DNA from 4 places in the Pseudoalteromonas mucoides genome. Region 4 is predicted to be linked to each of the others. Evidence: predicted binding sites of a transcription regulator. Region 4 holds the regulator's gene; each other region holds the start of a gene.
The links. The regulator sigma-54, encoded in region 4, starts transcription at its own class of promoters, with help from an activator protein. The targets are predictions, from matches to a motif close to GTTGGCACGNNNNTNGNNT.
Positions count from the first base shown of each region.

Region 1 (3,571 bases), on a different contig from region 4:
CTACAAGAGTCAACACAAGCTTCAAAAGCAGCAAAAACCGAGACGGATAAAGAGAGTAATGCCAGTCTTGATCCAGTTGTTGGTTTAGGTGGTTTACCCGTTAATATTGGTGGCGATAGCATTCAATTTGGTATTGGCTCTGACTCATCTTTTACTGGTGACTCGAAATCTAACCAGTCGAACAGTTTGTTTGGTGATATTTCCGTTAACGTGATGCGCGTTTTGCCTAATGGTAATTTAGTGATCCGCGGTGAAAAATGGCTAACCCTTAATACCGGTGAAGAGTTTATTCGCTTAGAAGGGCTGGTGCGTCCACAAGATGTAACAGCAGATAATACAGTTACCTCGAATCGAATAGCGAATGCGCGTATTCAATATTCAGGTAAAGGGCAAATGCAAGAGTCGCAAAGTGCAGGTTGGCTAACACGATTCTTTAGTAGCGCGTTATTCCCTTTTTAAAGGACATTGAATATGAATGGTTTTAAGGTATTTATTGGTATTTGTTTGCTTGGCTGGCACTTAACTGCCGCTGCTGAGCGTATTAAAGATGTTTCTATGGTCGAAGGTGTTCGTTCAAATCAGCTTGTTGGTTATGGTTTGGTCGTTGGTTTGCCTGGCACCGGTGAGCAAAGTCGATACACTGAACAAAGTTTTAAAGCCATGCTTAATAGTTTTGGCATCACAATGGATAGTAGTTTAAAGCCAAAAATTAAAAATGTGGCTGCCGTTGCTGTGCATGCAGAGCTCCCGCCTTTTAGAAAGCCAGGGCAAATGATCGATATCACGGTATCATCAATCGGTAGTGCGGGCAGTTTACGCGGTGGTACCTTATTACAAACCTTCCTCAAAGGGGTTGATGGTAATACCTATGCAATAGCACAAGGTAGTTTGATTGTAGGCGGTTTAGGCGCAGAAGGCGCTGATGGCAGTCGGGTTGTGATCAACACACCCACGGTTGGCCGTATTCCAAATGGCGCAATAATTGAGCGAGCAATTAAAAGCCCATTTATGCAAGGTGATTACATTACCTTTAATTTAAACCGTCCTGATTTCACAACGGCAAAACGTTTAGAGCAAACAATCAATAATTTAGTTGGCCCGGATAGCGCCCAAGCAATTGATGCGGCATCAATTCGTGTAATAGCCCCGCGGGATGCTTCACAGCGTGTTTCTTATTTATCAACCCTTGAGAATCTAGAATTTAAACCAGCAGATACTTCTGCAAAAATTATTGTCAATTCTCGAACAGGTACCATAGTAATAGGTAAGAATGTGAAGCTACAACCAGCAGCAATAACCCATGGTGGCCTAACAGTTACAATTGCTGAGCAACAAAATGTGTCTCAGCCAAATGCATTTAGCGAAGGCGAGACCGTAGTCACCAACCAAAGCATTATCGATGTTGATGAAGATGATTCTCGTGCCTTTGTGTTTAACCCGGGTGTCAGCTTAGATGACTTAGTACGTGCAATTAACGAAGTGGGCGCAGCCCCGGGTGACTTAATGGCGATACTTGAAGCCCTTAAAGAAGCAGGCGCAATTAACGGCCAGTTGGTGGTCATTTAGTTTTTTAATTTACTAGGCTCTGGATAACTAGAGTCTAGCTCCTCTCATTGCTACTTCCTTGTTATAATTTATTTGGCTTAATTATTGCATTGTTAATTTTATTATTAATTATTGTGTCAAAAAGCTGATGGATACCAATCACCTCGATAAGCAAAACTTTTTTGATTTAGGCAACTTAGACTCTCTACGTCAAAGTGCTTTAAAAAGTGATGCCTCAAGTGACGCGTCAAAAGAAGCCTTACAAAAAGCCGCGGCACAATTTGAATCTATTTTCACACAAATGCTGTTAAAAAGTATGCGTAAAGCCAATGAAGCGTTTGAAGACAAAGACAGCCCGTTTAATTCAAGCGGAGTAAAGTTTTTTGAAGAAATGCATGACCAACAGCTCTCTGTGGAGTTGTCATCTAATGGGTCATTAGGGCTTGCGGATTTAATTGTGCAACAATTATCGCCTGATGGTAAAGAGTTTATGCCAGGCTCTGTGCTGCGTTCAGTTGATGATTTCACCAGTGATAAACGTGCTAACGGCACCATAAAAAATACAGAGTCAGCAGAGGTTGTGCCTACAACAAAAGCAGATAATACAGCAAAACAAAGTAATAACTTTGATGATGTTGAGTCATTTATTAGCACTGTATGGGAACATGCTAAAACGGCCGCTGAAAAAATTGGCTTGAACCCAGCAGTAATGGTTGCACAAGCTGCGCTTGAGACCGGTTGGGGTAAGCATATTATTAATAAAGCAGATGGCAGCAGCAGTAATAACCTCTTCAATATTAAATCTGACCGCAGTTGGCAAGGTGATAAAGCCAGTAAAGTAACGCTGGAATTTGAACAAGGTATGCCAGTTAAAAAGCAAGCGAGCTTCAGAGCGTACGAATCCATTAAAGATAGTGTGAACGATTTTGTTGATTTTTTAAATGAAAACCCACGCTATCAAGAAGCCCTCGAAAATACAGCAAAACCTGCCGCCTTTTTAGATTCATTACAAAAAGCAGGCTATGCAACAGATCCCAATTATGCCGACAAGATCAAGCAAGTACTTAATCGTACTGAGCTTAAAACATTGGCTGCAACATTGGTTCGCCAAGGAGTAAACTAAGATGTCGTTTAATCTATTTGACATTGCAAGCTCAGGGGTTCGTGCTAACTCTGAATTGCTGCAAACAACCAGTAAAAATATTGCCAATGTAAATACAGAAGGTTATGTAAGAGAGCGAACAGAATTTACAACTATGATCGATAATCAAGTCGGTCGTGGTGAAACATATCGATTGCTCAACGAGTTTGCACAAAAACAATTAAATAGAGATACCTCAAATAAAGCTTTTTTTGATCAATTTGTTACAGAAGCTAGTCGTGTAGATACACTTTTTTCAGAAGAATCGAATAGCTTGTCGAGTAGTATTAATTCGTTATTTAATAATGTACAAGAAAGCCTTAATCAGCCCTCATCTTCTGTTACACGTTCACTGGTGATGACTGATGCACAAAATCTTATTGAGCAGATGGACAGGTTATCAGGCATTGTATTTGACCAAAAAAACGTTGTTAATGAGCAGCTAGAAATTTTTGCTGATGAGGCAAATACTTTAGTGCAAAATATTAGTTCGCTAAATAAGCAAGTTGCAGCCGTACATGGAACAAGTAGTGAAGGTGAGTCTAGTGCTATATATAATCAACGGGACTTGGCTATTCGTGAATTATCCGAGCTGGTTGATATTGAAACGTTAGATGGCCCTAATGGTGAAAAATTACTGTTTATGGGTACGGGGGAGTCATTAGTTATGCAAGATGGCACATTTAATCTGTTTTCAATGACCGGTGACCCAGATCCAAATTTTAAAGAGCTTCACTTGGATGTTAATGGCGGCAAAGCTGTGCCGCTTGAAGTGGACGTGAGTTCTTTGAAAGGTAAAATCGGTGGTTTGCTAGCTTTTCGAGATGACATTTTAGTTCCTGCACAAAACCAGCTTGGCCAAATGGGCCTGGCCTTAGCTGATGC
Region 1 covers NZ_JBMMUC010000004.1:14,769-18,339, forward strand. The annotation lists gene flgH (flagellar basal body L-ring protein FlgH) at 1-459, shown strand, start outside; gene AAEU30_RS05170 (flagellar basal body P-ring protein FlgI) at 472-1,566, shown strand; gene flgJ (flagellar assembly peptidoglycan hydrolase FlgJ) at 1,694-2,668, shown strand; gene flgK (flagellar hook-associated protein FlgK) at 2,670-3,571, shown strand, end outside.
Region 1: the regulator sigma-54 is predicted to act here: its motif matches at 1,638-1,656, upstream of flgJ (flagellar assembly peptidoglycan hydrolase FlgJ).

Region 2 (3,571 bases), on a different contig from region 4:
AGTCCATCTATATCCTCCAAGGTCGTTAAAATAGAACAGTTATCAGCAAGCTCTTCACCGCCGCAGCATTTTTGGGCTAATACTGATAATGATTGATGAAAGCGAGTGAGTTCAACAACTCTCTTAGCCACCAAGTCACGCTTTTGTATAGTTAAGCTTTTAACTTCGTGACATGAATGCTGATGTTTATAAAGCTTAATAGCCAGTAGCTCTTTAATTTCAGTCAAGCTAAAGCCGACATCTTTAGCCCGTAAGATAAATCGCATTTGCTTTAAATTTGACTGGCTATAGTCTCTATACCCTGCCTCTGTTCGTCTCGAAGGCATTAACAAACCATGCTTTTCATAGTAACGTAAGGTATCTGTAGATACACCAAGTTGAGCTGCAACTTCACCTATTTTCATCATGCTCTCCGATGAGTGTTTTTTAACTGATGCCCAGTATAAACCTTAGAGTACACACCAAGGTCAAGCATTTAAATTTAATTAAGGAAATATATGAATATCACCCTGCTCGATTCAGCCACTTTGGCAAACGCTTCATTAGCTCCCTTTGCACAACTTGGTAACTTTAAGCATTACCCACTCACTAGCGCAGAGCAAGTGCTCTCTCATAGCGAAGGTGCTCAAGTATTAATTACCAATAAAGTCATTTTAAACCGTACTACGCTAACACAATTACCTCAATTAAAACTTATCTGTGTAGCGGCTACTGGCACTAATAATATTGATCTCAAAGCCGCAAAGGAACTCGGTATTGCTGTGACTAATGTGGCTGACTATTCCACGGCTTCTGTTGTTCAACATACTTTCACATTAATAACAAACTTACTTGGCAACACGCATCATTATATTAACGACGCTCAGCAAGGCATGTGGCAAAAAAGTGCTATGTTTTGCAGGCTTGATTACACCATTAACGAAATTGCAGGTAAAAACTTTGCCATCATCGGCTATGGCTCTCTAGGTAAAGCGGTTGCAGATGTAGCAAAAGCATTTGGCGCTAATGTGATCCTATGTGAACGCAAAGGCCATGCTCCACGAGAAGGTAGAACTGAATTTAATGATGCAATCGAACAAGCTGACATTATCAGTATTCATTGCCCACTAACAGATGAAAGTCATGATCTGATTGGCACTGCCGAACTAGAACGAATGAAATCAACGGCTATTTTAATAAACACCGCCCGTGGAGGAATCGTTAATGAAGCGCAATTGGCTCAAGCTTTGAGTCAGAATCAGATTGCTGGAGCTGGGTTTGATGTTCTAACAAAGGAGCCTGCGAATACTGATAACCCGCTTGCTAATTACAGTGGTAGCAACCTAATTTTAACTCCGCACATTGCATGGGCAAGTGAAGAGTCAATTAAGCGTTTAGTCAGTCAAGTTAGTTTAAATATCACTGCGTTTGCTGAAGGCGAGAGCCGCAATAGATTGGTTTAGTTAACAATTTTTTGGTTATTATCGCTAACCAAGTAGCGATAATGACCTAGCCAAAAGCATAAAACTTATTAACCTACTGATTTAAAACAACTAAAAAACTGGCCAGCTATTTGCTTTTAATAAATTATTAATTAAATAACTTATTAAAACTCAGGAATACAAACATGAAAAAAGTAATGTTGATTGCAACACTCAGCGCCCCACTACTTACAGGTTGTGTCATAGCCGTATCAGATGGTGAAGCAGAGACTCATTGGGCAGGCGATTCATCAACGAGTTGGCAAAAACAACACAAAAATAACCGTGAAACGATTGCTAATTTAGCATTAGGTACAAACTATCAAGTGGTGTTAAACCGTTTACAGACACCTAATTTTACTGAGCTACTAAAAAAAGACGATAAAGTATACCAAGTTCTTTTTTACGCTACCCACAGCATCCACTCTGATGGCAAGATGACTAAAGACGAGTGTACTCCGTTAGTATTTGAAAATGATAAATTAATTGGTATCGGCGATACCATCTATAAATCACTCAGCGGTGAGTAAGCTCGTTACCTTGACGCAGATACTGTACGGGCGACGATTTGATCTCGCCCTGAATCTTTAGCCTGATATAAACCCAAGTCAGCCTCTTCGAGTAAAACTTGCTCAGCATAAACCTGCCCTGTCTCAGTGGTTGCAATACCCAAGCTGATTGTTACATGCTCTGCATTCAGTGATGCTTTATGAGGAATATTGAGCGAATTTACCGCATCACGTAACTTATTGGCAAACGCCAATGCTTCTTGCTTGCCCATACCCGGTAATACCGCAGCAAATTCTTCTCCGCCATAACGGGCTACAAAATCGCACCCTCGCTGACATTCCCCTACTAATGCATGAGCAACGCGCTTTAAACAATCATCACCAGCTCTATGACCGTAGCAATCGTTATAGCGCTTAAAATGATCAATATCCATTAGAATAACTGACAGTGATGTTGAGCTTCTGCGACTTCTTCGCCATTCTCTTGACAGATTCTCATCTAAGTAGCGTCTATTCGGTATTTCTGTTAAGCCATCTATTGATGCGAGCATCTCAAGCAAGTCATTTTTTTGCTTAATTAATAATTGATTTCGCACTCTAGCTCGAACAATTACAGTACTGAAAGGTTTAGCTATGTAGTCCATAGCACCTAATTCAAAGCCTTTAGCTTCATCATCATGGCTAGTATTTGCAGAAATAAAAATAACCGGGATAGTTTGAGTAACAGGGTTTTCTTTAAGCTGCACTAAAACTTCATAACCATTAATACCAGGCATAACTATATCAAGGATAATTAAGTCAACTGTTGTTGTTTTTAAAAATGTTAGCGCTTTTTCACCGTTCTCCACAAGAAAAACCTCATGCTCATCGGCTAACGTTTTTTCAAGTACTAATCGGTTTAATGGATCGTCATCTACAATCAGTACTTTCGCTTTCTTCAACATTTGCTGTTCCTTGTATTTGAATAAAAGCAATAACTTGCTCTAATTCAATTATAAGCTGGTTAAAAAGTTGCTGTTCTATATTTTTCGAGCTGCGTATTGCAGTCTCAAGCTGTTGCGCACTCAAGGATAGTCTAATAAAACCTAAGTTTCCTGATACGCCTTTTATGCTATGCACTAAGCGTTCCACAGTTTCAGGCTGCTGTTCATTTTTTAACTTATCACGCTGTGTTTTACATAATTCAGCTAATTTATCAACCATTACTAATAGCAAATCATTATCACCTGCAAACTGAGATAATGCAAAGGTTCGATCAAAGAAAGCGGGAGGAAGTACCTCAATCTCACTAATTGCTTGTAATAAAGCGTGCGCAACTATTGGTTTTGTCAGATGTTTATTCATCCCTGCAGCAAACGATCGCTCTTCATCTTCTTTTTCACAATGAGCAGTAAGAGCAAAAATAGGTAATTGTTGTGAGCTATACTTAGCTCTGATCATCCTAGCAGCTTGTAAGCCATCAACCTCTGGCATTTGAATATCCATTAAAACTAAATCAGGCATGATGTCTTCAATTAAATTAATGCCCTGCAAAGCATTACTTGCAACTAACGTATTAATACCAGCTTGCGCAAGAATATTACATATAATATCTAGGTTAAG
Region 2 covers NZ_JBMMUC010000005.1:88,369-91,939, reverse strand. The annotation lists gene AAEU30_RS07300 (SO_0444 family Cu/Zn efflux transporter) at 1-7, opposite strand, end outside; gene zntR (Zn(2+)-responsive transcriptional regulator) at 1-404, opposite strand, end outside; gene AAEU30_RS07290 (D-2-hydroxyacid dehydrogenase) at 498-1,442, shown strand; gene AAEU30_RS07285 (DUF3192 domain-containing protein) at 1,607-1,990, shown strand; gene AAEU30_RS07280 (diguanylate cyclase) at 1,996-2,913, opposite strand; gene AAEU30_RS07275 (PAS domain-containing hybrid sensor histidine kinase/response regulator) at 2,879-3,571, opposite strand, start outside.
Region 2: the regulator sigma-54 is predicted to act here: its motif matches at 1,540-1,558, upstream of AAEU30_RS07285 (DUF3192 domain-containing protein).

Region 3 (3,571 bases), on a different contig from region 4:
TCACTTTTTGGTAGCCAAAACACATTAAGCTGCGCGTTGCAGGCTTGGTTTTTTTAGTTTGTACTGAACAATGTTGTTGTAAATAAAGCCCTTGTTCAGACGCTTCTGCTATAAATAACTGCGCCTCTGCGCTCGGTAAAATTAAGTTAAACAATGCTGCATCATGCGTTAAACGCTTAAATGCAGCAATTAACTGGCTAAAACTCAGGGCATCAGTATGGCGTGCCGTGTTTCGCCCTGCATCATCCCCTTTTAAGCTATTATTAAAATAAGGTGGATTACTGATCACCACATCAAATGGCGCATCGGCTTCAAATTCTTGGATACTTTGGTGATAAAGTGCAATATCGTGCCACGGGCTTTGTTTAATATTATGCTTTGCTTGCTGAAAAGCGGCCTCATCAATTTCGACAGCGGTCATAGTTAAATCAGCAGTTCGTTGTTTACACATCAATGCCAATAACCCTGTGCCCGTGCCTATATCTAGCGCTCTTTGACCACTTGTTATCTTTGCCCACGCTCCCAGTAAAATGCCATCAGTCGACACCTTCATAGCGCATTGGTCATGCTCGACTTTAAATTGTTTAAATACAAAACCTGACATTTTTTCACCTTTTCGTTCACCAACCGCAGTATAGCGCGTATAATTAACGTCAATTGTCCTCTATTTTTGACACTCTATGCAATTTTCTGATTTTGATATCGATAACAAGTTACTAAACGCCGTCGCTAAAATGGGTTATGAGACCCCAACCAGCATTCAGCAACAAGCTATTCCTGAAGCACTGCAAGGACGTGATATTTTAGCATCAGCGCCTACAGGCACAGGTAAAACAGCCGCATTTTTAATTCCAGCAATTCAATATTTACTGGATTTTCCACGCCGCGAACCTGGCTTTGCGCGAGTATTAATTATGACGCCAACCCGTGAACTTGCATATCAAATTCATGAGCAATGTGAGTTACTTGCCAAGCAAACACATTTAAAAATAGGCGTGGTTACAGGCGGCATTAATTACGGCACGCATAAAGAAATTTTTGAAAAAAATAACGATATCTTAATCGCCACTCCTGGGCGATTAATGGAATACTTAGAAACTGAAAACTTTCATGCTGAAAATGTCGAGATGCTTATTTTAGATGAAGCAGACCGCATGCTTGATATGGGTTTTCGTAAAGAAATGCTGCGCATTTGTGATGAAGCTAAAAACCGTCGTCAGTGTTTTCTATTCTCAGCAACACTTGAAGGCGACAGCGTAGAACAATTTGCAGAGCGAATTTTAAATGATCCGGCCCTGCTTGAAGCTGAGTCATCACGTAAAGAAAAAGCCAAAATTCATCAGTGGGTACATTTAGCCGATGACTATCATCACAAGCTTGAGCTATTAGTTAATACCTTAAATGGCCCTGATGTCAGTAAAGCAATTGTGTTTGTTAAAACTCGCGAGCGCCTTGAAACCCTCATTGGCGAGTTGACTAACAATGGCGTAAAAGCGGCCTGGTTACGTGGCGAAATGCCACAAGACAAACGCATGAAAGCAATGGAAAACTTCCACAGTGGCCGTACCAAGATTTTGGTTGCTACAGATGTGGCTGCTCGCGGTATTGATGTTGCTGATATTAGCCATGTTATTAACTTTGACATGCCACGTACCGCTGACGTATATGTGCACCGTATTGGTCGTACTGGTCGCGCAGGTAAAAAAGGCATCGCAATTTCATTAGTTGAAGCGCACGATGTGGCCGTTTTAGCTAAAGTTGAGCGTTACACTGAGCAAAAGCTTAAACGTCGTGTAATAAAAGGCATTGAGCCACAACATAAAGAAGCCAAAATGCCGGTCAAGAAACTAAAAGATCCAGCTAAAATTAAAGCCCGTAAAAAGGCTAAAGCAAAAGTGAAGAAAAAGAAGTAGCTTTTTATAAAACGATAAGCCGAGCCTCAATGAGCCTCGGCTTTTTTATCACTCCCAGCGTGCCCCGAACTCTACCCTAATCATCTCGAAAAAACCTAGCTCAAAGTTAGATCTGTATTACTTTTCACTTTTTATCAGTAAGCAGCACTATAAAAAGTTCTCATTAATAAAGAATTTTTTACTTATTTAGATGTAAAAAATACCTAGCTAACGAGTAAAACAACAAACACCTAACTTATTCCTTTTAATTTTCAACATGTTGAATATTGGAATGGTATTTGTAACTAAGAATACATCATTAACTAAGCAAGCTTGAGGGAAATCATGAACCGCTTCAAATTAACCGTATCACTTATATCGCTTTGTTGTGTTTTTTTACTTGCCTGTGCAACGCAAGTGAGTGCAGCGCCGAGTAGTATTATGGTCAGTAGCGCTTCAACTCAACCTACTTTACAACAGCTTACAGTTAATAAGCTGCTCACAAATCCGAATCTAAACCTCTCACAGCTAAACTTAACCGTGATAGGTAACAAAATTGAATTAAATGGTATCGCGAGAAACGGTTTTGAACGTGCCCTTGCGCAAAAATTTATAGAAAACACTCAAGGTATAGAGATCATAGAAAATAAAATGCTCGTTGAGCTAGAAGAATAAATACCGATTTTAAAGCATTACACTCCCCTTGTTGAGCGCCATTGGCGCTCTTTTTTTATACACGCCACTGCTTTTATTTACCCAAGGCTTGTTTTGCAAAAAGCTGCTTTATCGGTCCTAGGTTATCAACCATGCTCAAACCAACACCGCGTATTAACTTTTTAACTGGATGAGTGCCTGCAAATAACTCTTTTAACCCTTGCATCATTGCAATGTGTTTTTGTGCATCAAGCTTGCGAGTGCGTTCGTAATCACGCAAAGTGCGAGCACTGGCAAAATCGTCTTGTTGCTCACTGAGTAATTCAATCAAATAGCTGGCATCTTTAAGACCTAAATTCATCCCAAGCCCTGCGAGTGGGTGAATTGTATGTGCAGCATCGCCGATGAGCACAACTTTACCTGCAACCCATTGCTGGGCATAGCGCATTTTAAGTGGGAATGCGGCTCGTTGACTTTGTATCTCGCATAAACCACATTGACCATCCAGTGCAGCCATAACCGCTTTATTAAAATCAGCATCATCCATCGCTAATAGCGACTGACAATGCTCAGGGCTCGTTGACCAAACAATTGAATGCGCGTGTTTATCTGTCAGCGGTAAAAATGCTAATGGCCCTGTAGGTAAGAATACCTGGCGTGCAGTATTATTATGTGGCTCGGCGGTTTTTACCGTTGCGACAACGGCATTATGATCATAATCTTTAAACGTGATAGGTAAGTTAAACTGTTTTCGAATTGAAGAGTTAGCACCGTCCGCAGCCACCAAAAGCTTAGCAATAATTGGTTCACCTGATTCAAGAGTAACAAATACATCATTTTCACTTTGGTGGATTTGTTGATACCGCGTTTCAAACATCAGGGTCGCTTGACTGTGCTTTTCAAGCTCATTTATCAATGCATAGCGAATAATGTCATTTTCTACAATGTGACCTAGCTGAGGTAAATCAAGCTCATCGCTATTAAATGCTATTTTACCAAAGCTATCTTGGTCGCGAACATCCATA
Region 3 covers NZ_JBMMUC010000005.1:235,243-238,813, reverse strand. The annotation lists gene AAEU30_RS07970 (tRNA1(Val) (adenine(37)-N6)-methyltransferase) at 1-604, opposite strand, end outside; gene srmB (ATP-dependent RNA helicase SrmB) at 681-1,913, shown strand; gene AAEU30_RS07960 (BON domain-containing protein) at 2,238-2,567, shown strand; gene AAEU30_RS07955 (FAD-dependent monooxygenase) at 2,641-3,571, opposite strand, start outside.
Region 3: the regulator sigma-54 is predicted to act here: its motif matches at 2,179-2,197, upstream of AAEU30_RS07960 (BON domain-containing protein).

Region 4 (3,571 bases):
CTGTTAACTTTAATTGGCAACGCGAAAGTAACCCAAGCAGGACAAAAAATTAACGCTAAAAGCATCACCTACGATATGGAACAGCAACTAATAAGTGCTGAAAGAGGCGAAGACTCAAATGACCGCGTGCATACAATTTTAGTACCTGTCGATAGCAAAAAATCAAAAGGCCAGCTATGAGTACATTAAAAGCCGAGTTTTTAGCAAAAAGCTACAAGGGCCGCCAAGTTGTAAAAAGTGTTGGCTTAGAAGTTAGCGCTGGGAGTATTGTTGGTCTGCTAGGCCCTAATGGCGCAGGCAAAACCACTACTTTTTATATGATTGTTGGCTTAGTGCCCAGCGATAAAGGTAAAATTAGTATTGATGATAACGATATTACATTATTACCCATGCACAGCCGTGCTCGCTTAGGAATTGGCTATTTACCACAAGAGTCATCTATTTTTCGTAAATTGACCGTTTACCAAAACCTCATGGCGATTTTAGAAACCCGTAAAGAGCTAAACAAAACAGCCCGTGAAGAAGCCTTAGATAGCCTACTTGATGAATTTAGCATTCAACACATTCGCGACAGCCAAGGTATGGCATTGTCAGGTGGTGAGCGCCGTCGAGTTGAAATTGCGCGCGCTTTAGCCGCAAATCCTAAATTTATTCTGTTAGATGAGCCTTTTGCTGGCGTTGATCCCATTTCAGTGTTAGATATAAAGAAGATTATCGAGCACCTTAAAAACCGTGGTATCGGCGTACTTATAACCGACCACAATGTAAGAGAAACCCTTGATGTTTGCGAAAAAGCCTACATTGTTTCTCATGGGGAGTTAATTGCATCAGGAACTCCTGAGCATGTACTTGCCAACCAAACAGTTCGCGATGTATATCTGGGTGAGCAATTTAGGCTATAAAGCAACGCTCAGCTAACTATCTGCTAAACTAAATTATGACAACACAATAAAAGGATTGTTAGAGATAAATGAGGCAATCACTCCAGCTGCGCATGGGCCAGCAACTTACAATGACTCCACAACTGCAACAAGCAATTCGCTTATTGCAGCTAAGTACATTGGATCTCCAGCAAGAAATTCAAGAAGCACTCGACAGCAATCCATTGCTTGAAGTTGAAGAGCAAGAGTTTAGTGACGAAACGGCTGGCAAAAATGAACAAAAACAAGATACCGAAGACGTCACAGTAAGTGCTTCTGCCGATGAGACACCAAGCGAATACGAACAAGAAAGCAGTGAAGCACTTAATAAAGACACCGTAAGTGACGATATGGCTATGGATGTGACCTGGGATGAGTACATGAGCGCCGCTCCTGCCAGCTCATCAGGCCCGATGCCTGAAGATGAATCTATTTATCAAGGGGCTTCAACCGAAACCTTGCATGAATATATTATGTGGCAGTTACAGCTAACCCCATTTAGTCCGACCGACGAGGCGATTGCGATTGCCATTGTCGAAGCTATCGACGACTCAGGTATTTTAACCTTAAGCTGTGAAGACATTGCTGAAAGCCTAAATAAAGATAATAACGAAGAAGAAATTGAGCTTGATGAAGTTCAGGCGGTTCTAAAACGTATTCAACTGTTTGACCCAATTGGTATTGGCGCACGCAGCTTGCAAGAATGTTTATGTATTCAACTAAATCAATTTGACCCCGCAACTCCTTGGATTAGCGAAACAAAAATGATTTTAACTGAACATATCGATTTATTAGCCAGTCGCGACTACCGAACTTTGATGAAAAAGACTAAGCTTAAGGAAGATGAGCTTAAAGAAGTGATGACACTCATCCACAGTCTAAACCCAAAGCCTGCGGATAGTATTGTACGTGAAGAATCTGAATACGTTATTCCAGATGTCTCAGTAAAGAAAATCAAAGGCCGTTGGGTTGTTGAGTTAAATCCCGATAGCATGCCTAAAATTAGAGTAAACAGCCAATATGCAGCTATGTCTCGCTCGGTTAAATCGAGTAGCGACAGCCAATTTATTCGCTCCCACTTGCAAGAAGCAAAGTGGTTTATAAAAAGTTTAGAAAGCCGTAATGACACATTACTCAAAGTAACCAACTGCATCGTTAAACAGCAGCAAGGATTCTTTGAACATGGTCCCGAGGCAATGCGCCCTATGGTATTAAACGATGTTGCTGAAATGGTCGAGATGCATGAATCAACCATTTCACGGGTTACCACCCAAAAGTACATGCACACCCCAAGAGGGATTTTTGAGTTAAAATATTTTTTCTCAAGTCATGTAAGCACTGAAAACGGTGGGGAATGTTCGTCTACAGCGATCCGCGCATTAATCAAAAAATTAATTAGCGCAGAAAACTCAGCGAAACCATTGAGTGATAGCAAAATTGCAGATATATTGGCAGAGCAAGGTATCAAAGTAGCTAGACGTACAATCGCAAAATATCGCGAGTCACTGGCTATTCCACCGTCAAATCAAAGAAAGAGCTTGATTTAAGGCGTAAAAAAACAAAGAAGGAAAATGCTTATGCAACTGAATTTAACTGGTCGTCACGTAGAAATTACCGATTCACTTAGAGACTATGTACACAATAAGTTTGCAAAGCTTGAAAGGCACTTTGATCATATAAACAACGTGCACGTCATTTTAGACGTAGAAAAGCTAAGCCAAAAAGCAGAAGCCACAATACACCTCAGTGGTGCTGATTTATTTGCTTCAACAGAACACCAAGACATGTACGCTGCGATTGACGCCCTAATAGATAAACTAGACCGTCAAGTTATCAAACACAAAGAGAAGCACGCTCGACACTAATATTATGAAACTAAGTTCACTTACTTGTAAGGACTGCAGTAAAGCTGCGGTCCTTTTTAATAGCAAAAAACGAATTTTAGAATTTATTAGCCAGTTGGCTCATGAACAACTCCCTCACCTTTCAGAACAAGAAATTCTTAACTCGCTACTTAATCGAGAGAAACTAGGAAGCACGGGTATTGGCCGTGGAATTGCTATACCTCACGGTAGAATGACTGGTGTTGATACACCATTAGCACTGATACTAGTGAGTGAAACGCCCATTAATTTTGATGCGATTGATAATCGTCCTGTTGATATATTTGTGGCACTCATCGTACCTGATGGTGAGAGTCAACTTCATTTAAAGACCTTGGCCACAATTGCTGATAAACTTAACGATAAAGATTTTTGTAAACAATTACGTAGCGCTAAATCAGACCACGACTTATACCAAGTTATTGTCGAGCAGTCATAAGAAAGTGAAGGAGTCATTACATGGAGTTAATTATCATCAGTGGGCGCTCGGGTTCTGGTAAATCTGTTGCCCTTCGCGTATTAGAAGATCTGGGTTATTATTGTGTTGATAATATTCCTGTGAACTTGCTGCCTTCACTCGTACGAAGCGTTTCTGATAACTATGATAAAACAGCCGTTAGTATTGATGTGCGCAATCTGCCAAAAGAACAGGAAGAGTTTAATGACATCCTTGAGTATTTACCTGGCTTTGCAAACCCGACTTTATTTTATTTAGACAGTGACGACCAAACACTGATCAAGCGCTTTTCAGAAACGCGCCGTTTACAC
Region 4 covers NZ_JBMMUC010000013.1:18,775-22,345, forward strand. The annotation lists gene lptA (lipopolysaccharide transport periplasmic protein LptA) at 1-180, shown strand, start outside; gene lptB (LPS export ABC transporter ATP-binding protein) at 177-902, shown strand; gene AAEU30_RS14560 (RNA polymerase factor sigma-54) at 971-2,467, shown strand; gene hpf (ribosome hibernation promoting factor) at 2,498-2,785, shown strand; gene ptsN (PTS IIA-like nitrogen regulatory protein PtsN) at 2,790-3,242, shown strand; gene rapZ (RNase adapter RapZ) at 3,263-3,571, shown strand, end outside.